DNA from 3 places in the Paenibacillus sp. FSL M7-0134 genome. Region 1 is predicted to be linked to each of the others. Evidence: riboswitches for the same ligand, from Rfam matches in the RefSeq annotation. Region 1 holds a riboswitch; each other region holds the start of a gene.
The links. Region 1 has a riboswitch for cyclic di-AMP ahead of NSQ58_RS14755 (3D domain-containing protein). Riboswitches for the same ligand answer to the same signal wherever they lie in the genome.

Region 1 (9,944 bases):
TTCTTATTTATTTTCGTATTGCTTCAACAAAGCGGCAAGCTCATCGTCCACGGCGCTTTTCTTATCCAGCTCCTTGAACTCCTCATCCAACGATTTTTCCTTAGAAGACATTTCGTTGCTCGCTTCGGCACGTGCTTCTGCTTGCAGCATTTTTTCTTCCATACGCTTCAATCCGGCAGTTGCCGTATCAGAGCTAAAACCGTTCATAGCTTTGTTAATTTCAGTTTGCGCTTTAGCTGCATTATAACGGGCAACCAGTGTCTCGCGCTTGTTTTTCATTTCTGTCAGCTGTCTGCGCATTTCATCCAGCTTGCCACGCAGGTTATCGGCTGCAGCTTTGTTCTGTTCGTAACCAGCTTTGAACTCATTCATTTTTTGTTCAGCAGATTTCTTTTCTTCCAGCGCGCGACGAGCCAGATCTACATTTTGTGCTTTTGCAGCGGTATGTGCCTGTTCTTCGCGTTTCTTTACCAAAGCAGCCTGTTCTTCGTATTGCTGTTTGAATCTCTTTTCAATAGCAATTTGAGCGGCTACCGCTTTCTCTGCATCTTCCAGGTCCTCTTGCATATCACGAATGTATTGATCCGTCATTTTAATTGGATCTTCTGCCTTGTCAATAATGGCGTTAATGTTGGACATCGTAAGATCTCTTAATCGTTTGAAAATAGACATGTGAAGTTCCTCCTAGAGTTGAATGCTTAAATTTTAAGCTCTGTACACATGTTTACGCAAGCTTTGCAAAGAGGGTTTCAAAAATATCTAAAAGCCGCGCAAATAAGGCTCTGGGATGTCGGCCTGTACTTTTAGCTCCCGCGATGCATGCAGCGCCCAATAGGGATCACGCAGCATGGCACGGCCTATTGCTACCAGATCAGCTTCTTTCTGCTGAACAACCCGACGGGCGTCCTCATAATCATCCAGTAAGCCAACAGCAATTACAGGTACATTCAGCTTTTCACGGATGGTATGAGCCAAATCCACCTGATAGCCGGCACGCGCAGACGGGCCTCCGCCAGAACCAATCGGACCCTCACCACCAGAAGAGATATGGAAAATATCCACACCCGCATCACGATATCGTTCCCCTACGCCTGTTATGTATTCCACATTATATCCATCCTCGACGTATTCTTTGGCAGATATCCGCATAAGCACAGGCATATCAGCAGGAAGAACCTCTTTAACAGCATGTATGACCTCAACACCGAACAGTGACAAATCCTGCCCATATTCATCTTCTCTGGCATTTGTTAAAGGCGAATGAAATTGATGGATCAGATAGCCGTGAGCGCCATGTATCTCGACCGTGTCAAAACCTGCTTCCACCGCGCGGCGCGCGCCTTCTTTGTATGCCTGAACCAGTTCCCTGACTTCAGCTGTCTTTAAGGCGTGCGGCTCTTTAAAGCGTTCGCTAAAAGGAATCGAGGAAGGACCCACAGGTTGCTCAGCATCTTCAGCCTTGCGTCCAGCGTGGCCTAGTTGAATGCCAATTTTGGCACCATACTTGTGAACTTCCTCTACAATCTTACGATATGCAGGAATATGTTCGTCACTCCAAATACCCAAATCACGATCTGTAATACGTCCATCTGGATGGACCGCTGTCATTTCCACAATAATAAGTCCAGTGCCTCCTACTGCCCGGCTCACATAATGGACATGATGCCAATCCGTTGGATTTCCGTCCTTGGCCTCCACGCTGTATTGGCACATCGGGGGCATGACAATCCGATTTTTTAAAGAAAGCCCCTTTAATTGATAAGGAGTAAACAAGTCGGTCACTTTTATCCATCCTTCCTTCAATTCCATGTCTGTATAATTATGAATTGCATCCCCATTATACACCAGCTGTCACGGTATACCGAATTCGTTGTAAGGCTAAAACTTGCGAAAATGCTCCTGTTTTCGGTCATGTTTAAGAGAATATGTACGTTTAGCTCCATCATCTTCATTGATAATCGTTTCATCGTGGACTTCTTTCCAGTCGTTTATGAGCCGAACTTGGTAACCAGCATATTTTTAATAGGACAGGTACATAATAGTCGAGAGCACCACTAGGTATCACTGCACGGAAAGGGGGGATACATATGCCGTACAGGGGAGTGTTGCCAGGCTTGGCACTGTTACTAGCATTTTCAAGTTTACCCGTTCACGCGGATGCGCCTCCCAACATCGGAACGCCCCATCCCAAGGAAGCAGTTGTTGCTTCTTCTGTACAACAGAGCATAGATCGAGCAACTCCTACATTAGCAATGCTGCGAAAAAAACATGCGGACATTTTTAAAATGTGCGGCCCACACACCCGCCAAATTGCCCTAACCTTTGATGATGTGCCCGATTCTAGGTATACGCCGCAGGTTTTGGACGTATTACACGCCAATGGCATCAAAGCTACCTTTTTCATCGTCGGTCACCGTGCGGAAAAGCATCCGGGGATCATACGCCGTATTATCCGTGAAGGCCATGCTATAGGAAACCATTCCTATACTCATCCTGATTTTAGGAAGGCCACACCAGAACGCTTTCGCAACCAGATTACAAAAACAGAACGTATTTTACAAGCCAGCGCAGGTTTTCGCCCCAAGTTGATTCGTCCACCCTACGGTGAAATCACGGAGCCTCAAATCCAGTGGGCACGTCGTCATGGCTACATGATTGTCAATTGGAATGTAGACTCTCTCGACTGGAAGGGACTAAGTAAAACACAAATTCAGCGCAATGTGATCCCAGCTACTGGGCCTGGCTCTATTATTTTAATGCACGCAGGTGGAGGTCAAAGTTCCAACTTGCAAGGCACTGTTCAAGCTCTGCCGGGTCTAATTCACTCTCTAAAAGCTAAGGGCTACAAATTTGTCACAGTCCCCCGGCTACTCCACACATCGGAACAGAAATAACCATATGTTTATGATTGAGCTACAAGCTAAAGCAACGTAAAAAGGCTGTCTTACCAGCAGAAGTTTTCTGCTCGTCAAGACAGCCTTTTTTATGGATAGGACCTGATAAGAGTCTGACCTAGTTATATGCGGTAGGATACAGGCATTAAGTTTACATAATATATATTATGTTTAATTAAACCATATATACGTATAATGCTATTTATCAATAACGTACAGCTTCACATTTTGAAATCCAAAGTCGTTCACAAATGATTTGTTGCCAGGAATAAAGATATCAATCCGTTTTCCTGTAATGGCGCTGCCCTGATCGCGAGCGACAGCTACAAAAGAATGATCCGGCAAACCTGGGTGGGAATAGCCTGTAACCAGCACTTTCGTGCCCATCGGAATGACGTTCGGGTCTACCGCAATTGTACCTAGTTTAAGCGGATTGCCGTAGTAGTCCACTGCTCCCCATTTACCATTCTCATCGGCTGCGGCAGAATACGCAGTAGCCTTAACGTCGACTATTTTGCTATAGTTAAATGTTTTGCCCCACGCTTCAATCGCTGGCCCCTCATTCGCTGGTGCTTTCTCCGTAAGAAGCTGAGGCTTCGAATCCGAAGCTGCATTCACACTTTTTTCACCAGGTACCTTAATTTGCAGACCTGCATATATATTGTTAGAGGCAATGTTTGGGTTCGCCTTCGTCAGCTCGTCCACTGATACTCCATAACGTTGAGCAAGCAAAAAGAAGGTATCGCCATCTTTGGCAGTATGAAGCGAAGCAGCATCCGCTACTCCAGCTGTCTGTGCCAGCCCTGCAATGGCTGCGGCAAGCACCGCAAATTTCATGGTTTTTCCAATATGTTTTAGATGTTTCAAAGATATGTACCTCCTCTGTTATGCCTGCGAAGTTAGCTGTCGGATTCGGACTCAGGAGAAGCCCTATGCTTGTGCAATTCACCCCTAGGCATATTCCATATCGTCTTATGACGTATCGGAAAGACTGCCGTTGTTACGTCCCCCGCACTTCCCATAGTTTGGGCCCAGCATTCAGCGTTTTTCATAACCGCATGCTGTCCCGGTAAGTTTTGGCTTACTGCATAATATCACAATTTTGTAACCTTATCCGCATGAAAATGTTGGGAACCTTGAACATCATACTATACTCGTTACAATTTTGTCACCAAGAAATCGATATTTGTTACGAAAATATGGTGAAATGGTGACAAAAAAAGAAAAAGCCCTCCGTCAAACGGAGGGCTTTTTTATAGCTCATATCAGCACTTTCTTACAATACTTTGGCAAGAAAATCACGGGTGCGATCATGGCTTGGAGTACCAAATACCTGCTCTGGTGTACCTTGTTCCACAATTTGACCGTTATCCATAAAGATGATTCGATCGCCTACCTCGCGGGCAAAGCCCATTTCATGCGTCACGATTACCATGGTCATGCCGCCTTCGGCGAGCTTCTTCATTACATCCAGAACCTCTCCAACCATTTCAGGGTCCAATGCAGAAGTCGGCTCATCGAACAGCATTACGTGCGGCTGCATGGCCAAAGCACGCGCAATCGCAATACGTTGCTTCTGACCACCGGATAGCTGGTTCGGATAGGTATTCTTCTTATCCTCAAGCCCTACGGTACGCAGGAGTTCTAGCGCAATTTTTTCCGCTTCCTTCCCTGACTGTCTTCTAACCTGCGTTGGTGCAAGCGTCAGATTCTGCAACACTGTTTTATGCGGGAACAGATTAAAATGCTGGAACACCATCCCCATCTTCTCCCGGGTTACATTAATATTATGACCACGAGCTGTAATCGGCTCGCCCTCAAACAAAATCTCCCCGTCCGTAGGCTGTTCTAGCAGATTCATGCAACGTAAAAACGTACTCTTCCCCGAACCGCTGGGACCGATGATGACGACGACTTCACCTTTGGCGATATCTATATCAATGCCTTTTAAAATCTCATTCTTGCCGAACGATTTACGCAGTTGTTTAACGGTGATCACTGGCTCTCAACTTCCTTTCCCATAAACCCAGCAGCTTAGACAAGCTGAATGTCATTACAAAATAAATAGCGGCTGCGATTACGAACGGACTTAATCCTTCGTAGGTAATGTTCTTAATGACCTGGGCCTGATACATAATATCCACCATCCCAATGGTCGAAATAATGGATGATTCTTTAATGATCGTAATAAACTCATTACCGATAGCAGGCAAAATAGATTTAAACGCTTGCGGCAAAATGACATGACGCATAGCTTTGCCTCGTCCCATACCCAATGAACGGGCAGCCTCCATCTGTCCACGGTCTACTGCCTGGATACCTGCACGGAAAATTTCAGCCAGATATGCCGAGCTATTCAGAGACAATGTGATTATACCAGACTGGAGTGGAGTAAAATTGACACCCAGCGTCAAAGCAACCCCGTAGTGAATAATCATGAGTTGCACCAGCATAGGTGTGCCACGCAGTATCTCTACATAAGTGGTACCTAACCACTCAATGATGCGTACTCCACTCATACGTAGCAAGGATATGATCAGACCAATGATGAATCCGAACAGTACTCCGAGCGCAGACAGCAACAAGGTGTAGCCGATACCCGTAGCGTATAAACTGCGGTATTTCCAAAAAATATCTACAATGTTATTAGAAGAAACCTGACGATCCGCAGAAAGTGCACTCGCTTCCGTGGAAAACTTCTCAATCGACCCGTCTGCTTTCAGGCGAGCCAACGTTTTATTTACAGAAGCAAGCAATTCTGCATTCCCTTTACGGATACCTACAGCTGTTTCTGCTCCCGCATCCTCAGGCACAGCCTTGGCAAGGGTTACGGTACCGTCTAACGTGTATCCTTTAGCAACCGTATCTTCGATCACGACAGCGTTCACACGCTGGGTCCGCAGCTGGAGTACCAGGTCAGATATTTTATCCAGTGAAGTTACAGAGGCATTGGGCACTTTTTGAGCAATCTCTTCCTGAATACTTCCCTTTTGTGCTCCGATCTTCTCGCCTTTCAAAGCATCCATCGTCGGATATTTGTCTTTATCCTCTGGGCGTACCATGATGACTTGCTTGGAGCGATAGTATACATCCGAAAAATCAATACTCTTTCTGCGTTCATCCGTTGGTGTCATACCGGACAGTACCAAGTCTACACGACCACTTTGCAGAGCAGGCAGCAAAGAGTCAAAACTCATGTCTTCAGGGACCATCTCCGCATCCAAATCTTTGGCGATTTCCTTGGCGATATCCACATCGAACCCAACAATGGTATCCTTACCGTTAATGACTTTATGAAACTCATACGGCGGAAAGTCGGCACTCATGCCCACTACAAGTTTTTTCTGTGGCTTTGCTTCCGTTCCGTATGCATTGAGCATGGGAAGACCAGTCAACAGCAAGATAACCGCCGTCAAAACCAGGGCGGTAAAACGATATGCCTTTTTCAATCTTTTTTTCTCTCCTTAAATTCTTTATAATAAATAAGATTGTGTCATTATAAATGAATATGCATGATTATGCAATGAATGTTATAGTACAATTTCAGCATACCTAACGCAGTACCTACATTACAGCTTATATAAAGGAGTTTTCAGCATGGATTTTAAACAGACCATTCAACAGACCATCGAGCAGCATGCCCCACGGTTTAAGGACATTTCGTTATTTATTGGCGCAAATCCTGAACTTGGAAACGAGGAATTTCTGGCCGCTGCCCGTTTAAAAGAAGAACTGGTTTTTCACGGTTTTGAGGTCCAGGCACCTGTATTGGGCATAGAAACAGCCTTTATTGCAACTTACAAATCTGCAAAACCCGGACCGGTTGTCGCTTTTCTGGCAGAATATGACGCTCTGAAAGGTCTAGGACACGCCTGTGGGCACCATTTGATATGTATGATGAGTACTGGTGCTGCCGTCGGCCTCAAGTCGATCATCGACGAAACTGGTGGAGAAGTACGGGTATATGGCACACCTGCCGAAGAAACACGCGGTGCAAAGGTCCCTATGGCCGCTGCCGGATTGTTTGATGATTGCGACATCGCACTTATGACGCATCCTTATGACCGTTACGAAAAATCAGGCAAATCACTGGCGATTGATGCTGTACAATTCGAATTTTTTGGTCAATCTGCTCACGCGGCTGCCAGCCCGCACGAAGGCATTAACGCGCTGGACGCTGTGATTCAAACGTTCAATGGCATCAATGCGTTCCGTCAACAAGTAAAAAGTACAGTGCGTATCCATGGGATCATTAACCAGGGTGGGCAAGCAGCCAATATTATTCCTGATTACGCCTCAGCCCAATTTTATGTGAGAGCCACTACACGTCAAGAACTGAACCCGCTGACTCGCCGTGTTATTCAAATTGCTGAAGGAGCTGCTTTACAGGCCGGGTGTCGTTTGGAGACCTCCAATTATGAGACTTCTTATGATGAAATGGTCACGAACCGTGTACTTTCCGATGCGTTTACCGCAAATTTGGTGCAGGCTGGCATTTCACAAGAAGATATAACAGAAGGCGAAGATCACGGCTCCATGGATATCGGAAATGTATCGCTTCATTGCCCTGCTATCCATCCTTACATTCAAGTTATTGACGAGAAGCATGCCTTGCATACACCAGAATTCCGCGATTTGGCGATGCAGGACCGGGCCATGGAAGGAATGCTGCTGGCTGCGAGAACTTTGGCATGGACTGCTTGCGATGCAATCACGAATCCTGAACTGCTAGCCCGGATAAAAAAAGAATTCGCTCTGCTGAATAACGAACGCTAAATCTTAATTCCGTGTTCTTTCAGAAAGGAGTAGTCAGCCATCATGGATAGTATGAGCAGCTTTTGGACGTTGTTTATTGTGGTGATCCTCTTCATTTTTTGGTTTATATTCCGTGCAATACGCAGAAACCGGGGAAACAGAAAAACACGGAGCCGGAATGCTTTTTTCCTCAGCTCCCCATCCCCTTCGTCCCTTGCGCAGGAGCGTCATCCAGAGATTACAGAGCTAATGCAGCTACTGGAGCAATCCATTCCCGCCTCCTATGCTCATAGCGTAAGGAGTCGTGTAATCGAAGCCCACCCTGAGCTGACGGAGCAAGAATATGATTGGCGCTGGCATGAGCTAAAACGATATTTTATGCTATGCGCGATTATGAATCGAGTGCCTATGTTCAGTAGCGATATGGATGAATTATGGCACGAAATGTTGATGTTTACCCGCGAATATCAGCAATTCTCGGAAGCTTTTTTTGGTCGTATGCTTCACCATGCGCCTCATTCCGGCGGCTCTCAGCCGATGCCTGAGGAGCGGGCGTGGTTTGACTGGTTGTATGTAGAATGCTTTGGCTGGAACCGCTATAGCGCCAGTTTGTGGGGAACTTTTTTTAATCATCCATTACCGAGCGACGAGCTTTCGCGCTATTACAAACTCACAACTTCCGTGCAGCCAGCAGGTGACCGCTGGAATACGCAGGAGGATATAGCTATTTCACAGCAGGCCCAACAAGCGGTTCATAAGATTGTACAACATCTGCACGAGCGGGTGAATAAAGCGGTGGATGATCCTGAGGGTAAGCAATTGCCTAAGGTCAACTATTTACAGGTCGACTATTTGTTATTAGCTGTTGTGTGGTATTCATGGTATCAACCTGAACAATTTGCCATACACATGCACCCGGATGCTTCAGGTAATGCCGTATTAGCTAGCTCATTCGGCTGTAGCTCGGCAAGCGGCTGTTCAAACTGGGATACACATCACTCGCACCATCATTCCTCCCATGACAGTTCTCATCATGGAGGCTCTTCTCATCATGATTCAGGCGATTCTGGTAGCCATTCTTCGTGTAGCAGTGGCTCTTCATGTGGAAGCAGCTGTGGTGGTGGGGGCGACTGATCATAGTAAAAAAGGGAATTCCTCAGCCAGAAAACTTGGCTAAAGGGATTCCCTTTTTCATTAACATGACTGGGGTGTTCCTATTCTGTTCAGTCCGTTTTTGTTAGCAAATGGTAAATATCCATATACGCTTCGGCTGAAACATCCCAACTATATTCTCCTGCAAAAGCCGTCTGTGTAAGCTTCGACCAATGCTCAGATTGGCGATAAAAATGAACAGCACGACGAATGGTGTTCAACATATCATGTGCATTGTAGTTCGTGAAACTAAATCCGTTTCCTTCACCTGTGGATTCATTGTAAGCCTGCACAGTATCATTAAGGCCCCCTGTTTCTCGTACAATAGGGATACTTCCATAACGAAGCGCCAGCAGTTGGCTGATCCCGCAAGGTTCAAACCTTGATGGCATAAGATACATATCGCTTGCCGCATATATTTTTCGTGACAGAAGTTCGCTAAAAGCGAGCTGCGCTGACATTTTCAGTGGATAGCGTCCTGCTGCCTCACGGAACCAATGCTCAAAAGCCGGATCCCCTGTTCCCAGCACGACAAACTGGATATCATCATAATACAAGATTTCGTCAAGCACTCTCGTTACCAGATCTAGCCCCTTCATATCTACAAGCCGGGTTACCATGGCAATCATAGGTACGTCTGGCCGCACCGGCAGACCCAGCTCCTTCTGCAGGCCAATTTTGTTTTCCTTTTTCTTTGTCAGACTCGTGCGGTACTTCGTATAAATACGATTGTCCGTGGCAGGATTGTAGCTTTTGGTGTCAATTCCGTTCACAATCCCCGTTAAGCGACCCTGATCTCCCAATTTACGAAGCAGACCCTCCAGCCCATATCCGTAAAATTCCGTTTGAATCTCCTCTGCATAGGTTGGACTTACGGTCGTGACATGATCCGAGTACGTAAGCCCACCTTTCATAAAATTCAGTCTGCCATGATATTCCACACCCTCGGGGGTGAAATAGCTCCCATCCAGGTTGAGCAGCTCAGTTAAGACCTCATACGGAAAATCCCCCTGATACAGCAGATTATGTATCGTAAACACTGTGCGAATATCACTGTAGAAGGGCAAATGTCGATAATCAGCATTCAGAAGCAGCGGAACCATCGCCGTATGCCAATCATGACAATGCAAAATATCCGGCCGA
Region 2 (9,944 bases), on a different contig from region 1:
TCCTATTTTATTTGTCCTGTATAAATTAAATTTTGTATAGCACTCACATAATAATGAGACTCGGCAGAAATCTCAAACCCTATTGACCGATAGAGGTTCAAGGCACGCTCATTTTGCGTAACTACTCCTAGTCGAATCTTAGTGTACTGCTTGGCAAGCAAGATTTTCACCAAACAAGCAAGAATTTCACGGCCATACCCTTTGCCTTGGTATAATGGATGTACACAGAAATCATGAATAACAGCTGTATCCGTATGAACATGATTGACTCGAATCATTCCGACCGGTGTCAGTCTATCTACAGCGAGGTAAGTTACACGTTCTGGTTCTCTCGTATGCTTAAAATAGTTCTTTGTCCAAGACTCGGAATCACCAAAAGCTTGCGATGAACATTCAACCATAAAATCAAAATCCTGATCTTCTTCTAGCCGCAAAACTAAGCCGGATTGATGTAACCTATCAGATTGGAACCGATTTAAATTCATGGAGAATTCAGACGTACTAAAGTTGGCCCCCAAGTGCTTCACACAATCTATTCCAGGTATTGAATTGGACGGGATTCTGATGCGACATGCTTTGATGCCTTGTAATTGTATCTCAGCTGCAGCATTGTACATTAAGGAGCGGAATACACCCTGGCGCCGATAATTAGGATGAACCATAGCGTTAATATTAGCTTCGATTTCATCTGATGTATACCAACTGAGATAGCCAATCAACTGGTTGCCCAATTGGCAAAGGATCGCTTTATCTCCACCGTTTTCTTTAAGGCTTTCTATGCCCACTCTTAAACTTGATCCGTCGAAATTCTTGCATAGTTGTTCCAACATTCGTATTCGAGCAATCTGATGATCTGAAAAATCATTCATTTTAAAAAATTTATAATCTTGCATATTATTGGTTACCCTCATCAAGAAGAAACCACGCAGTTTATGGACGAGTAGGCGCTGTCCTTCTATAGTCTGTCCGCTTATTCATCGTTACCATTTGGACCGCCTCCTTGATCATATATGAGTACTATTTTAACTTAATTATCAGACAAATCAATTTATTATATTCTCAACGCTTGGCAGGCTCTACCTTCATTTGCGCCTCAAGCGCGAGATTCAGCTTGAGCACGTTCACACGTGGCTCGCCGAACACCCCTGCACTGCGGCCTTCTGTCTGCTCCTGCACCAGTGCTCTCAGTCGATCCTGCGGGATACCCGTCAAGCCACTAATGCGCGGAATTTGCACCCGTGCCGCCTGTGGCGAGATGTGCGGGTCCAGACCGGAGCCGGAGTTCGTAATCAGGTCCACCGGAACCTGACTGACGGGTACATCCGGGTTATGCTTCTGCCAATCCGCAATAGAGTCCTTGACTCGCTGTATCAAGGCTGGATTCGACGGCGCGTAGTTACTTGAGCCTGAACCAGCCCCATTGTAATCAACGCTCGATACCCGACCTTGAAAAAACGCCGAATCGGCAAAGGACTGCCCAATCAGTTCGGAGCCGACCACCCGCCCCTCCGCGTCACGAAGTATACTGCCGTTTGCTTGCTGTGGAAACAGAACCTGCGCTACTCCTGTACTGACTAGCGGATATGCCAAACCGCACAAGAGAATCATCAGCACTGAAGTTCGTAAAGCCACTCCAATAACTGTACTTCCTCGCATCTCTTGTCTCTCCGGTTGTCCTTCCGACACTGTCCCGGTCCCTGTACGTTTGTTATGACCTTGCCCGCCAGATTCGGCTTTTTCGTGCGCAGCAAATCTGCGTCCAGACATCATCCGATAAAAACCACTCATGTCGTTCACCCTTTCTGCGCTAAATCCACAAATGCACCAGCAAATCAATGGCCTTAATGCCGACAAACGGTACGACCATACCGCCCAGACCGTAAATCAGCAAATTCCGTCCCAGCAGGCGATCCGAGCTCATCGGCTTATACTTCACGCCCTTCATGGCCAGCGGAATCAGAAGCGGAATAATAACCGCGTTAAAGATCAGCGCCGACAAAATAGCGGACAGCGGGGAGCCAAGCCCCATGACGTTCAAAGCGCCCATTTGTGGAATGGCCAGCATGAACATCGCCGGGATGATGGCAAAATATTTGGCAACATCGTTCGCAATGCTGAACGTTGTCAATGCTCCACGCGTCATAAGCAGCTGCTTGCCGATCGCGACCACCTCAATAATTTTGGACGGGTCGGAATCCAAGTCCACCATATTAGCCGCTTCTTTGGCCGCGACTGTGCCGCTATTCATGGCAAGACCGACATCCGCTTGCGCCAGCGCAGGTGCATCATTGGTGCCGTCTCCGGTCATAGCAACCAGCTTACCCTGTTCCTGCTCACGTCGGATAACCGCTATTTTGTCCTCCGGCTTGCTCTCAGCTACAAAGTCGTCCACACCCGCTTCTCGTGCAATTGTAGCTGCTGTCAGTGGATTATCTCCGGTACACATGATCGTACGGATACCCATTTCCCGGAGCTGATCAAACCGTTCCTTCATGCCTGGCTTCACTGTATCCTTCAGATAAATAATGCCGTATATCTGATCATCCAGCGCGACTGCCAGCGGTGTACCTCCTTCAGAGGCTACCTGATTCGCTTTTTCCTCCAGATCAGCTGGAACACTGCCGTTTTGCGAGACGATCCATTGCCGAACAGAATCCACCGCGCCTTTGCGTACCTTTCGTCCATCGGCCAGATCCAGACCACTCATCCGGGTCTCCGCCTTGAATTCGATAAAGGTTCCACCCGCTGCCAAGGATGCATCCAGCGTATGCTCCTGTTTGCGCATCAATTCGAGAACCGAGCGACCCTCTGGCGTCTCATCCTTCATAGAGCTAATCGCTGCCCACTTCACTAACTTTGCCTTCTCCACGCCCTCTACAGGCACGAATTCACTCGCCATTCGGTTCCCAAAGGTGATTGTACCTGTTTTATCCAAAATCATCGTGTTGATATCCCCAGAAGCTTCTACCGCCTTGCCTGACATGGCCAGCACGTTAAACTGGGTGACCCGGTCCATACCGGCAATCCCGATGGCTGACAGCAGTCCTCCAATCGTGGTTGGAATCAGACAGACTAGCAACGAAATCAGCACAGGAACAGGCAAATCAATGTTAAAATGACGGGCAATCGGCGCTAGCGTAACCACTACAATTAGAAAAATAATCGTTAAGCTAATCAGCAAAGTGTTCAGTGCAATCTCATTCGGCGTTTTTTGCCGCTGTGCGCCTTCCACGAGCGAAATCATTTTATCAATAAATGTCTCGCCCGGCTCTGTCGTAATCCGCACCTTAATCCGGTCACTGACCACTCGCGTCCCGCCGGTTACCGAGCAAAAATCACCACCCGATTCCTTGATGACCGGAGCCGATTCGCCAGTAATTGCAGATTCATCCACCGAAGCCAGACCTTCAATGACCTCACCATCGCTTGGGATCATTTCGCCCTGGGAGACAATAACCACGTCCCCCTTACGCAATTCGGTTGAGCTAACCACCTGAATGTCATTTCCGATGAGCTTGTTAGCTTGCGTATCCTGCTTGGATTTTTTTAAAGAGGCAGCTTGTGCCTTACCCCGCCCCTCCGCGAGCGCTTCGGCAAAATTAGCAAAAAGCAACGTAAACAACAGAATAACAAACACGGCCAGGTTAAAGCCCATTTCCTTGCCAGTTCCAAAATAACCGGGAAGCAGTAACATTAGCAGCACGACCAATGTACCGATCTCCACGACGAACATGACAGGATTCTTCATCATAATCATCGGATTTAATTTTATAAAGCTATCCTTGATCGCATGCTTCAAGATGCTTCTGTCCAGCATGTGTTTGCGTTGTTCCTTCATGATCAAACACCCCGTTCATCCATTCTCATTTTCTTCTTCACATGGTCAAAAATTCAGCAACAGGTCCCAATACGATGACGGGTAAAAAGGTCAACGCACCAATCAGCAGCACGACCCCGATCAGAATGGCTCCAAATAACTTGTTGTCCGTACGCAGTGTCCCCGTCGTCACCGGAGTCGGTGCTTTGGCATTCAATGAAGCCGCCACAGCCAACAATGCAATCATAGATACATATCGTCCGAAGAACATAACCAGCCCTGTTGTCATGTTCCAGAATACGTTGTTATCCGAAAGACCTTCAAATCCCGAACCGTTATTTGCAGCAGATGACGCATATTCATAGAGCACCTGAGTCAACCCGTGATAGCCAGGGTTAGTGACCGCGTCGTATCCCCAATGACTCATAAACGCAAGCGCAGTTGGGGCGAGAATGAGAAACGGATGTACCAAAATGGCAATCGCGATCAGCTTCATTTCCTTGCCTTCAATTTTCCTTCCCATAAATTCCGGAGTTCTCCCGACCATCAGTCCGCATATAAACACACCCAGAATCGCATACATCAGCATATTCATCAGCCCGACACCCTTGCCGCCAAAAATGACGTTTAGCATCATTTCTCCCAAAGCAGCCATGCCACCCAGTGGGGTTAGTGTATCATGCATATTATTGACCGAACCTGTCGTTGCCGCTGTTGTGACCGCAGTGAATAAAGCCGATTGTCCAATGCCGAAACGAACCTCTTTCCCTTCCATGCTTCCTTGAGAAGCATCCACACCCAGTGTCTGGATTAACGGGTTACCTGTCTTTTCAGACACGTACGTAATAGATAGAAAAATAAGAAACAATACCATCATGGAGCTAAAAATAATCCAGCCCTGCTTACGATTACGGGCAAACAGTCCAAAGGTATACGGCAACGAAGCCGGCATTACCCACATTGCCAAAATTTCCAGCACGTTCGTCCAAGGACTTGGATTTTCAAAAGGATGCGCAGAGTTAGCTCCCGCATAACCGCCTCCATTCGTCCCCAAATGCTTGATGGACTCCAGAGAAGCAATGGGCCCCATAGAAATCTGCTGCTGTGTTCCGCTCAGCGTCGTAAGATCCGCCGTAGGCTGTAGCGTCTGTGGTACCTTCAATCCAACCAGCACCAGCGTAAGCACAAAGGCCAGCGGCAGGAAAATCCTTATAATGGCTTTAATAAAATCTTGAAAGAAATTGCCCATCCCTTCACCGCGCCGCGTCAATCCTCTCATAAAAGCCGCAGCAACCGCAAAACCGGAAGCAGCCGAAGTGAACATCATCATCGTGACGAACGCCATCTGTGTCAGATACGTAAGCCCGCTTTCTCCGCTATAATGTTGGAGATTCGTATTCGTCATAAAGCTGATTACCGTATTAAAAGCTAGTGATGCTTCCATATTACTGTTTCCAGCCGGATTACCAGGAAGCATTCCCTGTAAACGCAACAGCAAGTAGCTGATCGCCACAAGCACGACATTCGTTGCAATGAAACTCATAACATACGTAGTCCAACGCATGCTCTCCAGCTTCTTCAATCCTACTATCTTATAAATCAGCTTTTCTGTTCCGCCAAAAATCCGATCCGTCCGATTGGGTTCATTCGAGAATACATGATACATATAGGTGCCCACTGGCTTTACCAAGAGCAGCAATATGACGATCACAATTCCAATTTGAAGCAGCTCCATCCTTTATTCCTCCTTCAAAATGCTCCTGCGTTTGGAACAACAGACCTGCTTCCAGAGCACCAATTGTGTGCACACGTTTGCGAAAACCCGCTACCTATGATGCTTAATATTCAGATCTGTTGTTCCCGCCCGCTCTATCCCCTATAGCTGACTAGAACTTTTCAGGGTTCAGGAGTGCGTAGATTAAATACATAAACACAATAGCCGTAAGCCCAAGTATAACGATCATCCTCTTCGTCCTCCTTTAGAGGTCTGCGCATCACACCAGCGTACAAACAGCAGTATCACTCCATAACTCACAGCCATGACGAGCAGCATGTATATATCCATCATGTTTATACCCTCCGTATCGGTCCTCAGATCGCCATTCTTATTTGATCATAAAATCATAAAACAACTATGTTATAAGTGCTTATCCGTTCAGCAGAAAACCCACCTCTCCGTTCAATGTGTAGATCACATGATCCGCTCCCAATCCCCGATAAATTCCTTGTGGATTACAGCCGTGCGTAATAACATAGATCGATTCCGATGTTAGCGGCCGACATATTTGCAGGAAACGGCACGTCAGATTCAAGCTGTTCTCGAACAAATACACACTACCAATTTCTTTTTTTGGAAAATTCCATTTTCCCGCTTGCATGGTATTGATGCGGACAATGTGCTCCACACCCATTTTTTTGAGCTGTCGTTCCTCCTGGGCGCTATTCGTGAGAACTGCAAACGCCAATTTTTTGAAAATAAGCAATTTCACAAAACTTCTGCCCGCTTCATTCGGTGCAGTGACAATAATTAACCGACCTTCCATCAGTAGCTCCTCTCCCGGTATAAAAAGACAACAAAAAGAAGCCGAAGGAAAAAGGCTTTCCTCCGGCTTCTTACATATCCATGATAAAATAAACCATGGCTGCACACGGCGGTTTGTTGCCTCTCCCTGTACGCTTACGAGGTTAGCTGTCGGATTCGGACGTGAGAGTCGCCCTATTTCTGGCACTTGACCGGAAAATTCACCCCATGAGACACACGGCTTCCGAAGCCGTACAATCTCGATTGGTTCCCCCGCTTTTGCAACTGCAAAATTCAGCGCTATAGACATTTCGTTGTTGCTTCATTCAAGTTAATTTGAAATTACGTCTTGAATCATACACCCGCGCATGGAAGACTGTAAAGCTCAACTGCGGGGTTATAAATCGGCCTTTAGAGCCTAGGATATTAATAATAGCGCTTACAATGCAACTATGCTTCTCACAGCTCCTTCAATCTCTGTTTTTCATCCCTTTTCAAAAATGACAAGCATGTCAATATTGGCGTAGGGTAGAGCGTTTTTGGCCTTTTTTTGTAAAAAGAGAAGAAAATACGCTATATGTACCAGCTAAACACCGATTGAACCCGCTTTTATAAGAAGAAACACCTTAATTCGCTCCATTTGCGGTGCGATTTACTGTTTTGAACAAAATACGATTTTACAGCGGCTAAAGGCTTGATACAGCTTTTCCAGACTTGCAACCTTGCTTTTAATTGCTTACAATTTAATTGCTGAATATTGAATAAGGAGAGATACTATGACCGTTTATGAATATGATGCGCACACCCTGCAAGGGAAACAAATTCCGTTATCCACATATGAAGGGAACGTTCTGCTTATCGTGAACACTGCCAGCAAATGTGGGTTAACCCCCCAATACAAAGCGCTACAAGAGCTATATGACCAGTACCATGAACAGGGGCTCGAAATTTTGGGATTTCCCAGCAACCAATTTGCCAAACAAGAGCCAGGTTCCAGCGAGGAGATTTCCGAGTTTTGCCAGATCAATTATGGTGTTACCTTTCCGATGTTCGCCAAGACAGATGTCAATGGCGATCAAGCGCACCCCTTATTTCGTTACCTGACCCAAACTGCTCCGGGGGTATTAGGGTCCAAAGCGATCAAATGGAATTTTACTAAATTCTTAATTACACGAGAAGGTAACGTATTTAAGCGCTATGCACCGCAAACCACTCCAGATAAGCTGGCGGGAGATATAGAGAAGCTTTTGCAGCAAAACTGACATCCTTCTTTATCACAGTTAATAAATGACCTATTGTCTACCGTTGCTTCTGTGGCTAAAGGATATAACGAAAAATGCTTAACAAAAAAAGCATCCCTTCACGTAAACCGTGTCAGGATGCTTTTTTAACTGAGTCTTGCATATAATGCGGTCGAGAGGACTCGAACCTCCACGGGCGTACGCCCACTACCCCCTCAAGATAGCGTGTCTGCCATTCCACCACGACCGCAAATCATAATGTAATGAGGCAACAGATTTATTATACTCTCTCATCAACTATTTGTAAACAAAAATATAATAATTATTTTATATGTTATTTTAACTAACATGTATGAGCGATAAGAATATTTGATTTGACACAAAAGCTATTTAAATGTAAATATATATTACATATATTTCGAATATTTTTCGTTATCCCCAAGTAAAAAGTAAAATAACATAACATGACATAAGGATTCACTTCGAGGAGGCGAACCACCTTGCATAAAGGCAACCGCTTGCTGAACTATGCATTATTGTTGGACCCTTCCCTACCTGTTGGTGGCTTTACCCGTTTTAACGGACTGGAGAAACTATCGCGTAACGGACATTTGAACAGTCTACAAGACCTGGAACATTACATGCTGGATGATTTGTATCCTCAATTTACAACCGTTGACGGCATGGCTATCAAAAGTCTGTATGTCGCCATCCAGCAGAATGACAGTTGGCGGATCGCCCTCATTGATAAGATGCTGCATACCCAACGTCCCTCCTGGCAGCATGTGAAGGAGTTTCGTCTATCCGGTCAGCGTCTGCTCAAGCTCGCTAAGGCTCTTTATCCTTGGCTTGAATTTGACCAGTTGGAATCTATACTCATTCAATACAATGCGATTGGCACACTCGCTACCGTTCACACCTGGATTAACTTCCTCCTCGGAAACGATGTAGAACAGACCGTTCACGGCTATCTTAGCGCAGCGGTGTCCTTCTGTGTGGAAGATGCCTTCAAACTACTCAATCCTCCTTATGAGGAAAAGAACCCTCTTATGGAGCGTATGACAAGCGAGCTCCTCTCTGCCTGGAAGAAGCTTAACCAACCTGAGCCAACTGCATCTCAGCGTCGCTTTCTTCACAGACATTGGTCCAGCTCCTACATCACTCTACCTCTTTATATGAGCCATAATAACCAATTGGATGAACCTAGACTGTTTTCCTCCTCAGGTCTATTCAAACGCCTTCCAGCATCCCCCTGATGCGTCGTTTCGCCAATGTGGTCACAACACCAAAAACACTCTGTCCCTTTCCTCAGGTGGCAGAGTGTTTTTTATCCACATATAATCGCAATTCACACCATTAGCAGACTCTAGACGGATTATCAGAACCACCTAGCACTTAATTAAGTAATTAATTCAACAAAATGACGCATTTACGATTGTAAAAACACGTATAAAAGTGTATCATAGTGTTAGATGGTTAATTCTAACATGTTTACTGATGATTATTATAACACACCAATTATTCCGCAAGAATCCGTAAGGGGCGATTTCTCTTGAATAACAAAATGCCTGTCACCTCCTTCGGGTGGGCCATCAAACAACGGCTTGTCGAACTTCGACTGGATCAGAAAACATTTTGTGAGACACACAATATTCCGCCTTCAGGCTTGTCCAATCTGATTCACGGCACCCGCAAAGCACAAAGGTACAGAAAACAAGTTGCTGCAATTCTGAACATCGACGATAACGACTATAAGGAGGCACCGCACTCTAAACCTAACAAGCATTCCAGTTACATATAGGTCATTCCATATCACCAAGAAACCAAATAGACCCGTAAAGCGAACCCCACTCGTTCGTTTACGGGTCTTCAACCCAGACGATCTTTAGCCAAAAAATTATTCCGGCTTTGTTTTATCCTTCTCACTTTTTTGCTTACGGTATTTTGCAAATTCAACATATTCTAAAATAAAATTCTGTTCTTCCGTCTCAAGATCTTCTGCCTGGCAATTCAGTGGCCCCATCACTCCAAAAAAATAAGCAGCCTTCTGCTCCTGAAGTACGCCTTCTCCTGGCTTAATCCCTTTCATTAACCAATCGAGCGATACATTAAAAAAGTCCGAAATCTGAATCAAATGGGTGGTACCCGGCGTTGTTTTACCCCTTCTCCAATCACCGAGATTCCCTGAACTGATTTTAAGTTTTTCACAAAATGCCTTCTTGGTCATTCCGCGATCCTTAATCAAAGCTTCAATCCGCTGATAAATAGTTTGATCTCCCAAAATGTTTCCCCTCCGACACAGTAACTTTTTCTGAAATAATTTTCATTTTTCAAGCCTTACTCATTAGTAATCCTCATCAAATCC
Region 3 (9,944 bases), 2.0 Mb from region 1:
TTTGCCGGAGATGCCGAAAAAAGCTCGTTAGCAACGAGGCACATTCCTCCTGAAGTACACCACTGGTTACCTCTGTGCAATGATTGAACCGAGGCTCCTGTAATAAATTCATCAGCGTGCCTGCACAGCCTGCTTTGGGATCTGTGGTGCCGTATATCAGATGAGGGACTCGTGATTGAACAATGGCTCCGGCGCACATCGGGCACGGCTCCAGGGTGACATACAGCCTGCAATCCAGCAGGCGCCAAGCACCCAAATGCTCACTGGCCTGACGAATGGCAACCATCTCTGCATGTGCAGTTGGGTCAGCATCCGTCTCGCGCAAATTGTAACCGCGGCCGATGATTTCATTATCTTTTACGATGACAGCTCCGATGGGGACTTCACCTAACGTTTCTGCCTTATACGCTTCCTGAATGGCTTCTTTCATCCAATAGGCGTGATCCATAGTGGTCACTGGGAAAATGCTCCTTTCAAACGCGGAATTATCCAACGAACAAATATTCCGTTGTTAACATGATGTGAATAAAATTGTGGATAACACGGCACTTGTCCACAGGTTTATCCACAGTTTATAATAAAATCTGTGTATTTGTGGACTACCTGTGGATGATTATCTTCTTATATTGTAGGCAAACGCCCGTCTATTGACAATACTGTACACAAGGTGTGTATTTATGTATATCCGGTAAATGTAAATGCTGGTATCAGAGGCGCTATTACGGTATCATTGAGTTAGCAATTGCCAGTAATCGCCAGCATACGGCAAGAGGTGAGAAATCAGTGTGTCGATAAAAATCAGAATAACGATCATTTTGTCGGGGTCCGTCCTGTTCATCCTGTTGTTAAACATCGCACTCAATTATTACACGACCCACGAAAATCTAAGAAGTGACAGTGAAACTAAAATGGTTCTGACCGCTAAAATTATCGGAGGAGCTATCGAACAAACCCAACATAGCTGGGAGGCCGTTGACAAACAGCTCGGATATAATCTGTGGCTTTCTGCCACGTTGGCTGCCAATCAGCTCGATCCTGACATCCGAAATATTCAGCAGGAACAGCTTCAACAGATAGCCACACTCCACAGGGATATTAATATTTCTTTGATGATTCGAGACGGGCAGGGGTATAAGGTTGTCAAATCCTCCGATCCTAAAGAAGTAACGCCATCCGATCCATTGACCGGGCATTGGAAAAATGCAGTTGACCAATTATATGAGCATGGACAGGCTGCAATGGCGCAAGGTCAGAAACTGGATCATTTTTGGACCGGATCATTTGACTACACGGGTTCAGACTCCTCACATATTAATAAATGGGGATTTTATTATGACCAAAAACGTAACTACTTAATTCGAATTTCCTTTCAGGATACTTCAGTACAAAATTTCATAACCATCCTGAGTCCCGATGAGATCGTAAAGCAAACCCAACAAGTGGATTATCGCATCATGGAGATTACAGGAATTAACCCTGCAACCTTTGGTGGCGCTACGATGGACAAGAACGGGAACGACTGGAAATACTATTACATGTACAACAAACCGATCCAATTCGGCACGTATCAACTAACGAGAGTGCAGGAGGATCGTTTGGCCGTGTCCAGGGCTATCATCTCGGGGGAGAGTATTGTACAAGACTGCTATATTAAAGGCGAACGGGTTCTCGTCAGTTACATACCTTTTTATCCGGCTAACCGTGATGCCTATGTTATCCGTATTGTTATGAATTATGATACGATCACTTCTGTTATTTCCAAGCAATTGATTAGTTTAATTGCCATTTCTATTGTCCTTTTAGAGGTTGTGATCATTGGAAGCTATGTGCTTGCCAGTCTGTTTGTCCGTCCAATTCAGTCGATTCTGGGCAAAGTGAACGAGATGGCTGATGGTCATTTTGATACACGGCTAGAAATCAAGGGTGGTCATGAGCTTGCACAGTTGGGTGAGCGCATCAATGCGATGGCCTACAATTTGGGGGTGTATACGAGAAGACTCGAACAAATGTATGAAGAGAACCGTTCTGTAAAGGAGCATCTGGAATCGGTTATTAATCAGACAGCAGATGCGATTCATGTGACTGATGAGGAGGATCGTGTCGTTCGGGTCAATCATGCCTTCGAAGCTTTGTACGGCTGGACCAAGAAAGAGTTGGTTGGTCGTAAGCTGGAGTTTGTACCTCCGCAGCAACAGGAGGAGTATGAATTTCAGAAGAAGAGTCTGCTTCAGGGAGAGAGCATCGTATCAAGTGAGTCCCTTAGAATGCGTAAGGATGGAAGTACGGTAGAGATTAGTATGAGCACGTCTCCTATTCTGGATGAAGAAGGCCAGATTTTGGGGTTTATCTGCGTGTCCCGTGATATCACGGGTCGCAACCGGATGGAGGAGCTGTTGCGCAGATCAGAGAAACTGACAACCGTCGGACAACTAGCGGCAGGTGTAGCGCATGAGATTCGTAATCCGCTAACCACGCTACGTGGCTTTCTCCAACTACAGCAGCAAAATCAAGTGTTGAATATGAAACACAACGATATTATGATGTCTGAGCTGGATCGCATTAATTTGATCGTAAGCGAGTTTTTAATTCTGGCGAAGCCACAGGCGGTGCATTTTCAGAAAAAAGATGTTCGCTATATTGTGAGCGATGTGATTTCTTTACTAGATAGTCAGGCGCATCTGCTGGGCATTGTATTCAATCTTCAGGTCACGGACGAGCCTGCCCTGGTATACGCCGAAGAAAATCAGTTAAAACAGGTATTCATTAATTTACTTAAAAATAGCATGGAGGCTATGAGTAAAGGTGGTATCATCACGATTCATTTGTTCTTGGAGGGAGAAAGCGTTAAAATCTTCATACGGGACCAGGGAACGGGTATTCCTGCAGAAATGCTGTCCAAGCTAGGAGAACCTTTTTTCACAAACAAAGAAACAGGGACAGGACTAGGACTTATGGTCAGCCAGCGTATTATACAGAGTCATAAAGGCACACTGGATATTGAAAGCACAGAGGGAGAGGGAACGACAGCCCTGGTGCAGCTTCCGATTGCCAAGCCGGAGTAACGGGCAGGGGCGCAGGAGGAAGTGTGTTAGTAGAAATGGAGGGTACACAGGTTGCGCATTAACAAGTTTATCAGCGAAACCGGTTTTTGCTCGCGCCGGGAGGCGGACAAGCTGGTAGAGAGCGGCAGCGTGACGATTAACGGCGAAGTGGCCGTGCTGGGTAGTCAAGCGGAGGAAGGCGATGATGTTCGCGTGAACGGCAAGCCGCTGCGCGAGAAGTCCGATCACGTCTATATTGCATTGAACAAGCCGGTGGGCATTACAAGTACAACGGAGAGCCACATTAGAGGCAATGTTGTTGATTTTGTGGGGCACCCGCAGCGGATATTCCCGATTGGACGCCTGGATAAGGATTCGGAAGGTCTCATTTTACTTACCAATGATGGAGACATTGTGAATAAGATTTTACGGGCAGAAGGCAAGCATGAGAAAGAATATATCGTAACAGTGGATCGCCCTGTCATACCATCTTTTGTGCAGGGCATGTCCAGTGGTGTGAAAATACTCGGTCAGCGGACGCTACCTTGTGAGGTGACGCGTGTATCTGAGTATGTATTCCGTATTATCCTGACTGAAGGGAAAAATCGTCAGATCCGGCGTATGTGTGCTGCCTTCGGTTATGAAGTAAAAAAACTGCAACGGCTGCGAATCATGAATATTCGGTTGGGGTCCCTTCAGAAAGGTGCCTGGCGTGATCTGACAGAGGCTGAGAAGCAGGAGCTTGGCCAGATGCTCGATTATACGCTTAGCTAATGCCAGAGGGGCTTTGTATAGCCTACAGCGTATGATCCTCTTATCAGATAAGGCCAGAGTACAGGAAGCATAAACAAAGAGGCACCAGCTGCATAAAAATGCGGCGGTGCCTTTGTTCATATAACATATGCATAATCAACCTTCACTCGAGCTTGAGGTAGGACTGATGACTTGTGTCCCGTTCTGATATTTGCGGAGAACAGATATTTCAACACGACGGTTTTTGGAGCGTCCTTGACCATCTTGATTGCTTGCCAATGGACGATACTCGCCATAACCGATGGATACAAACTTGGTTGGATCGAGATCTGGATTGAGCAACAAGATACGCAAGAAATTCAGAGAGCGCTTGGCGCTCAAATCAAAGTTGGACGGGAACTGGCTGTTGGAGATCGGTACATTATCCGTGTGACCCGATACGATAACATCATAGCCAGGGAACTGCTGAAGCATACTAGAAATAGACTTGGCCAGCTTTCTTGCTTCCGGCTTTACTTCGGCCTGCCCGGATGAAAACAAGGCATTATCACTAATGGTGATCATCAGCTGTGATTGGTTCAGCTTGGTATTCAGCAACGGGGTCAGGCCGTTATTTTGAATGTATTGATCCATTTGTTTTTTAAGTTTTTTTAAATCTTCTTCTTCCCGCTGGGCCAACTGTTTTTGCAGTTCAGAGGTAGAAGTAGCCTTCGATTTTAAGGGTTGTGATACTTGTTCTTTATTTTTGCCCATATCCATGGATTGTGACGACGGATTCGCGGCCGAGTGATCCAGCACGCCAGTGCCGCCACTAAAAGCTGCACTCAGGGATTGAGCCATAGTTTCAAATTTTTTGGCGTCGAGCGAGCTCATACCGAATAAGACAATGAAAAGAGCCAACAGAAGGGTCATTAAGTCGGAATATGGCAACAGCCAGCTTTCGTCAGCATGCTCTTCATGCGGTTCATGTCTCTTTTTACTCACTGGAATCGCCATCCTTCTGGGTCAACGTAGCCCGTTCGGTCGGAGTCAGGAAGATCGTCAGTTTCTGACTGATGGCAATCGTCGATATCCCCGATTGAATGGAAAGCAGACCTTCGACCATCATTAATTTAAGCTCCACTTCTTTTTTGGATAACCGTTTGAGCTTGTTGGACATCGGATGCCACAGGACATAACCTGTAAAAATACCGAGCAACGTCGCAATGAAGGCTGCTGCAATGGCATGAGAGAGCTTTTCCATGTCACTAAGGTCGGCCAGAGCGGCGATCAGACCTACAACCGCACCGAGTACCCCGAGCGTTGGAGCGTACATACCAGCTTGAGAGAAGATCAGCGCGCCAGAGCGATGTCGGTCCTCGGTAGCATTGATATCCTCCATCAGAACGTCCCGTACGAATTCCTGATCATTTCCGTCAATAATCATTCGCATGCCGCCACGCATAAAGGGATCGTCGATTTCCTCTACCTTAGATTCCAAGGCGAGCAGACCTTCACGACGGGTAATGGATGCCCACTCGGTAAACGTACCGATGAGCTCTTTGCGGTCTAACAGTTTTTGTTCGGTGAAAATAACCTTGAACAGCTTCGGAATCCGTTTGATTTCTGCCATCGGGAAGGCCATAAATATACTCGCTGCCGTTCCGACGAAAATAATCATGTAAGCAGCGGGATTATTGACCAGATTGACGACCGGAGCGCCTTTTAAGATCATCCCGACGACCAGTGACATAATCCCGAGCACAAGTCCGATAATGGTTGAAATTTGCATGATACACCTCATCCATGAGAATAGATTTTGAATCCTTTCATGCCGCCGGGGTCGTCCTTGCCCCAAGCGCGTCATTACAAGACGGATTATAGTATTTATCGACAAAACTCTCTTTTTTGTTAAGTGCGAATTTCCGGTATAATAAGGTGATTATGTATTGAATGGCGGAACCATTGGAGGAAATGGCATGGGAGTAAAGCATGGGCGTGAGTATGAACAAATTTTGAACGATTTGACAGAGGCTGTGGGACGCATCCCAGACAGCTACGAATTTTTCGAGATGGAAGCAGAAGATTGGGACAGGCTGGACCCGGCGGGACGCCAGGAAGTCAATGAAGCTTTGGCAGAAGACTTATTTTATGCACTGGGTACAGAGCCCATAATCACTGTAGGCAGTGGCGTTGTGATCTATGAGCCGGAGCAGCATCGTATCTATGTACTCATTGGAGACGAGGAGCTGACGTCAGTCCCATTGATTTGAGGTCCGTCTTATGGATTTATCAACGGGGCCGTGGTAATATGTACACCAATATATCGTAGTTTTGGCCGTATTTAAGCGGTCGAAAGGCTTCCGTATAAACGGGGAGGAGTTCGTAACATGCCTTTTACACAAGAAGAGATTGAAGCACATCTGGAGAAACTGGAGGGCTGGGAACTGGAGGAAGGACGTTGGATCGTTCGGAAATATAATTTTTCCAGTTTTATGAAAGGGATTGCATTCGTGGATGAAGTTGCCGCTATATCTGAAGCATTCAATCATCATCCATTTATTACGATTGATTACAAGACCGTGACTCTGCGTTTGACCTCTTGGGACGACGGCGGTATTATGGCCGTGGATATTAAGGAAGCCCAACAATATAATGAAGCTTTTGAAAAAATGCGCAGCAGTCATTGAGCTTGTAATGATCTGTCGTATGATGATAAAAGCGCCTTCGCTATACAACATCGCGGTTGTATGCCGAAGGCGCTTTTATCATAGAACCTGGGTTTGGTGCTCGGGACGATATACCATACAAAAAAACGGTTTTTTGCCATCGGGAGTCTGGCGTTCATAGGTATCTGTAAGCTCAAATCCAGCCGCCTTGTAAGCCCGGATAGCGCGCCCATTCCAAGTGAGTACCTCTAGATCAATTTCATTCTTCGGGTTGCGTCGTTGGGCTTCCTCTGCAATGGCACGGACAAAATCAGCGCCTTTGCCATGTCCGCATCTTTCGGGATGCATTCCAAGACCTAGCCGGGTCACACCGATCATAGGAAAATATTGAGCAAATCCCGTCAGCTTATTCTCTTCATCCAGTACGGCAACATATTGCTCTTGGCGAAGCGTGGGACTTCCAAATTCGACTTCAAGCGCCTTCATTTGTTCCCAGGGGAGCCAACCGTATATATTATAAGGTGGGTCATAGCGCCACTCACAGATTGCAGCCGCTTGATGCTCGTCCATCGGTACGATCCGATAGTTGGATATTGAGGCCGGCATGTGTTCCATCCTCCTTTTACAGGTACTTCAATCATTAACAACAGATTGTAGACAAGTTGCAGGGGAATGGCAAGCGTGTTTATTTCATACTCAAGTCGGGTATACATTCAATAAGAAGGAATTACTGCTCATATGCTCCCCCAGCGCTGACGGTAAAACCGACGATGTTCGCTAAAATTGAAACCTTTTGAGGCTTCAGTTCGTCAGTAATGATAATAATTGCTGATGTTGTGGACATAAAAAACCGCAATTCGATTCCGGCCAGAATCAAATTGCGGCTAGGGTTAGCTTGCTGTGCGTTAGTTATTCTACGTTGTCGTCATCAGGAATTTCTGAAGCTACAGAATGGTAAGCGTCTGTGCTCATAATTCTTTTTGCACCGACATAGCGGTTAGCGTAATAATTTTCGTTCAGTGAGCTAACTACTACACCACGTGAAGTCGAGGAGTGGGCAAATTTCCCTTCACCTACGAAGATACCTACATGGGAAATGCCTCTTCCTGTGGTGTTGAAGAACACCAGGTCTCCAGGTCTCATTTCATCGCGGGATACAGAAGATCCCATTTTGAATTGTGATCCGGATTGATGCGGAAGTTTAATTCCCAGTTTGTTGAATACATACATTGTGAAGCCGGAGCAATCGAATCCCTCGAGTGTAGTGCCTCCGCTTCTGTAGCTCGTTCCTTTGGCATCTTGAATGACCTGGTCCATCTTAGAGTCTGCATATGCACTGCCGCCACCGAATGTAAAAGATGTAAAGGCAATGGCAAGACCCATAGCTGCGATCGTTAGCTTCTTCTTCAAAAAAAATATACCCCTTCCAATGCCTGCGAGGTTAGCTTAAGGATTCGGTAGAAGGTTCCCCTATGACCACTCTGTTGCGAGATCAATTCACCCAAACTGGTTCCCCCGCTTCCTAGGTGCCAGGAATTAGGCTTAACTTAAGATGTGCACCTTGGAGAGCAGTATTCACAATAACGTTATTTTTGAGATAAAGGTTACAATAAAGATTACAAAGTTGTTACTATCAGTTCACTGCGATTATTGTAACAAAGACGGCTGGCTTTGGCAAATGTTTCATTGCAAAAAGTTACAAAAAAAATCTGCTCCTAATGTCCAAGGAACAGATGTTGTTAACAGTATTCAGTTATGTGTCGTTTGCGCGGATATGAATCAAGATTTTTCGACAGACGGAAATGAAGTAAAAAACATAAAGGCAGGGCTTAACTTCTACTGGAGATATCGGTATGCCATAGTCTGTACTGCGAACTGATATGCCACAGCCTGACCAGACTAGTAACAAAATGATACGATTGCTGGAGAATGAGCGCCAGCATGCCAGTCCAAATCATCGCCACGGTGCCAAATAGACCGAAGACCAGCAGCACACAAGCACCAAGCAAAAGAGATATACCGACAGCTGGAAGGAGCTGGCGAAAGAAGGCGAGCAGGGACGATAGTATGGCGTGACCACCGATAGTCCCCAGTTGCATATACAGGATGCACTGCCGAATGAACCATCCGTATGCCATCCATCCCATGACATAGGGCAACAAATGCAGCAGATAAGAGGAAGATTGAAGTGCTCCTGCTACAATAGGGTAGAGTCTCGGTACTACCCAAATGGCGGGAAGCAGCAGCAGTCCCAACTCGATGGTGTAATACAACAGCGACGACATGCCATGGCGTTTCATACCCTTGAAAAAGGACAGGCTTTGCGGTTCAGTCGCATCGGTATGCAGGCTTTGATATATTCCGGCTCTAATGAAGGGAGTGATCAGTATGCGTAGTACAGTCGCCCCTAGTAGTATCCACAAATACACATGTACTTCCCGGCTGTCCATCAGAGCAATCTGGCTCTCCATCCAAAACAAGGTCTGTCCCAGCTCGTTTTGACCCTGATCAGGATAACGGAGCAGTAGCGGGATAACGGCAGACTGCACCAGCCGATAGAGAAACACCCCCCACAGTAGTCGATACAGAAATAAAATGATAACGATATAGAATCGTATGCGCACCAGCGCCCAGCCCTCTTTTATAACAGTCCGCATCTATAGACACCTCACCATGACAGACTTCCAAGCAGTGTTTCTAACAGCTTGGTTACACTTACATTCCAACGGGTTTGTTGCTTTTCGTCCAATTCGGCTTTTAGGCTATTGTTAATGTGCTTGTTCTCCAGTGCAATGGTATATAGAGGATCAAGGGTTACATAGGAAACGGGAGAAGTACTTTTGATCCGAAAAGTTGTGCTTTTGCCCGCGCCGTCCCAAGCCTTGAATATCGTGGTACCATCCTTGAAGGTAAATTGGACAGGGATCTTGGGATAATCCGCCCCTTTTTTGCTGACCGTCACGACTGCTTCATATCCATTCTCCAGCTTGTGGTTCGTGATATGATCCACCGAAAAGTCCGCCATCTGGCCGTCATATACATACTGTTCAAAATAGTGGCTCCATGAGCGTCCGGTGGCTCTCTCCACGATACGTTGAAAATCCTGGGAGGATGGATGCTTGAATCGGTACGTCTGGACGTAGGTCCGCATAATCCGATCCATTTTTTTCATACCCACCTGACGTTCAATGCCCCGTAGTACCAGCTTGCCTCGAGAGTAGGCGTTTTGCGCGTACTCAGCAGCCGAGCCGTACTTCCATGACTCGCGGTTTAGCGGCTGTGGGGAGGCTATCTGTCCCGATTGTAATGGCAAGTTGGGGGTAAGCCCATATTCTTGCTCCATAAGCCGCTCCTCTGCATAGGAGGTGAAGCCTTCATCCAGCCACGGCTCCTCAAATTCGTTATTGGCTACCATTCCGTAGAAATATTGATGTCCAATCTCATGAACTAATGTTCGTTCCAGACTATAGCCAGGATTTAGATTACCCGCAGCAGCGGCTGT

Region 2: linked by a shared signal. The riboswitch ahead of NSQ58_RS20485 (hypothetical protein) and the one ahead of NSQ58_RS14755 (3D domain-containing protein) in region 1 are both predicted to bind cyclic di-AMP.
Region 3: linked by a shared signal. The riboswitch ahead of NSQ58_RS05430 (C40 family peptidase) and the one ahead of NSQ58_RS14755 (3D domain-containing protein) in region 1 are both predicted to bind cyclic di-AMP.

Annotation. Positions count from the first base shown of each region.
Region 1 is NZ_JBBOXV010000001.1:3,269,408-3,279,351, reverse strand. It holds gene NSQ58_RS14770 (PspA/IM30 family protein) at 4-672, opposite strand; gene NSQ58_RS14765 (NADH:flavin oxidoreductase/NADH oxidase) at 760-1,782, opposite strand; gene NSQ58_RS14760 (polysaccharide deacetylase family protein) at 2,088-2,894, shown strand; gene NSQ58_RS14755 (3D domain-containing protein) at 3,093-3,761, opposite strand; cyclic di-AMP (ydaO/yuaA leader) riboswitch at 3,768-3,936, opposite strand; gene NSQ58_RS14750 (amino acid ABC transporter ATP-binding protein) at 4,171-4,893, opposite strand; gene NSQ58_RS14745 (ABC transporter substrate-binding protein/permease) at 4,880-6,343, opposite strand; gene NSQ58_RS14740 (M20 family metallopeptidase) at 6,492-7,670, shown strand; gene NSQ58_RS14735 (hypothetical protein) at 7,713-8,783, shown strand; gene glgA (glycogen synthase GlgA) at 8,873-9,944, opposite strand, start outside.
Region 2 is NZ_JBBOXV010000002.1:1,084,177-1,094,120, reverse strand. It holds gene NSQ58_RS20505 (GNAT family N-acetyltransferase) at 3-893, opposite strand; gene kdpC (potassium-transporting ATPase subunit KdpC) at 1,060-1,788, opposite strand; gene kdpB (potassium-transporting ATPase subunit KdpB) at 1,808-3,838, opposite strand; gene kdpA (potassium-transporting ATPase subunit KdpA) at 3,876-5,552, opposite strand; gene NSQ58_RS26815 (potassium-transporting ATPase subunit F) at 5,704-5,781, opposite strand; gene NSQ58_RS20485 (hypothetical protein) at 5,965-6,360, opposite strand; cyclic di-AMP (ydaO/yuaA leader) riboswitch at 6,476-6,648, opposite strand; gene NSQ58_RS20480 (glutathione peroxidase) at 7,115-7,600, shown strand; tRNA gene NSQ58_RS20475 (tRNA-Leu) at 7,747-7,829, opposite strand; gene NSQ58_RS20470 (urease accessory protein UreF) at 8,098-8,835, shown strand; gene NSQ58_RS20465 (XRE family transcriptional regulator) at 9,132-9,380, shown strand; gene NSQ58_RS20460 (helix-turn-helix domain-containing protein) at 9,477-9,860, opposite strand.
Region 3 is NZ_JBBOXV010000001.1:1,241,297-1,251,240, forward strand. It holds gene tadA (tRNA adenosine(34) deaminase TadA) at 1-457, opposite strand, end outside; gene NSQ58_RS05395 (PAS domain S-box protein) at 786-3,062, shown strand; gene rluF (23S rRNA pseudouridine(2604) synthase RluF) at 3,114-3,815, shown strand; gene motB (flagellar motor protein MotB) at 3,951-4,778, opposite strand; gene motA (flagellar motor stator protein MotA) at 4,771-5,565, opposite strand; gene NSQ58_RS05415 (hypothetical protein) at 5,753-6,046, shown strand; gene NSQ58_RS05420 (4a-hydroxytetrahydrobiopterin dehydratase) at 6,164-6,463, shown strand; gene NSQ58_RS05425 (GNAT family N-acetyltransferase) at 6,542-7,048, opposite strand; gene NSQ58_RS05430 (C40 family peptidase) at 7,352-7,852, opposite strand; cyclic di-AMP (ydaO/yuaA leader) riboswitch at 7,858-7,995, opposite strand; gene NSQ58_RS05435 (hypothetical protein) at 8,272-9,099, opposite strand; gene NSQ58_RS05440 (M1 family metallopeptidase) at 9,111-9,944, opposite strand, start outside.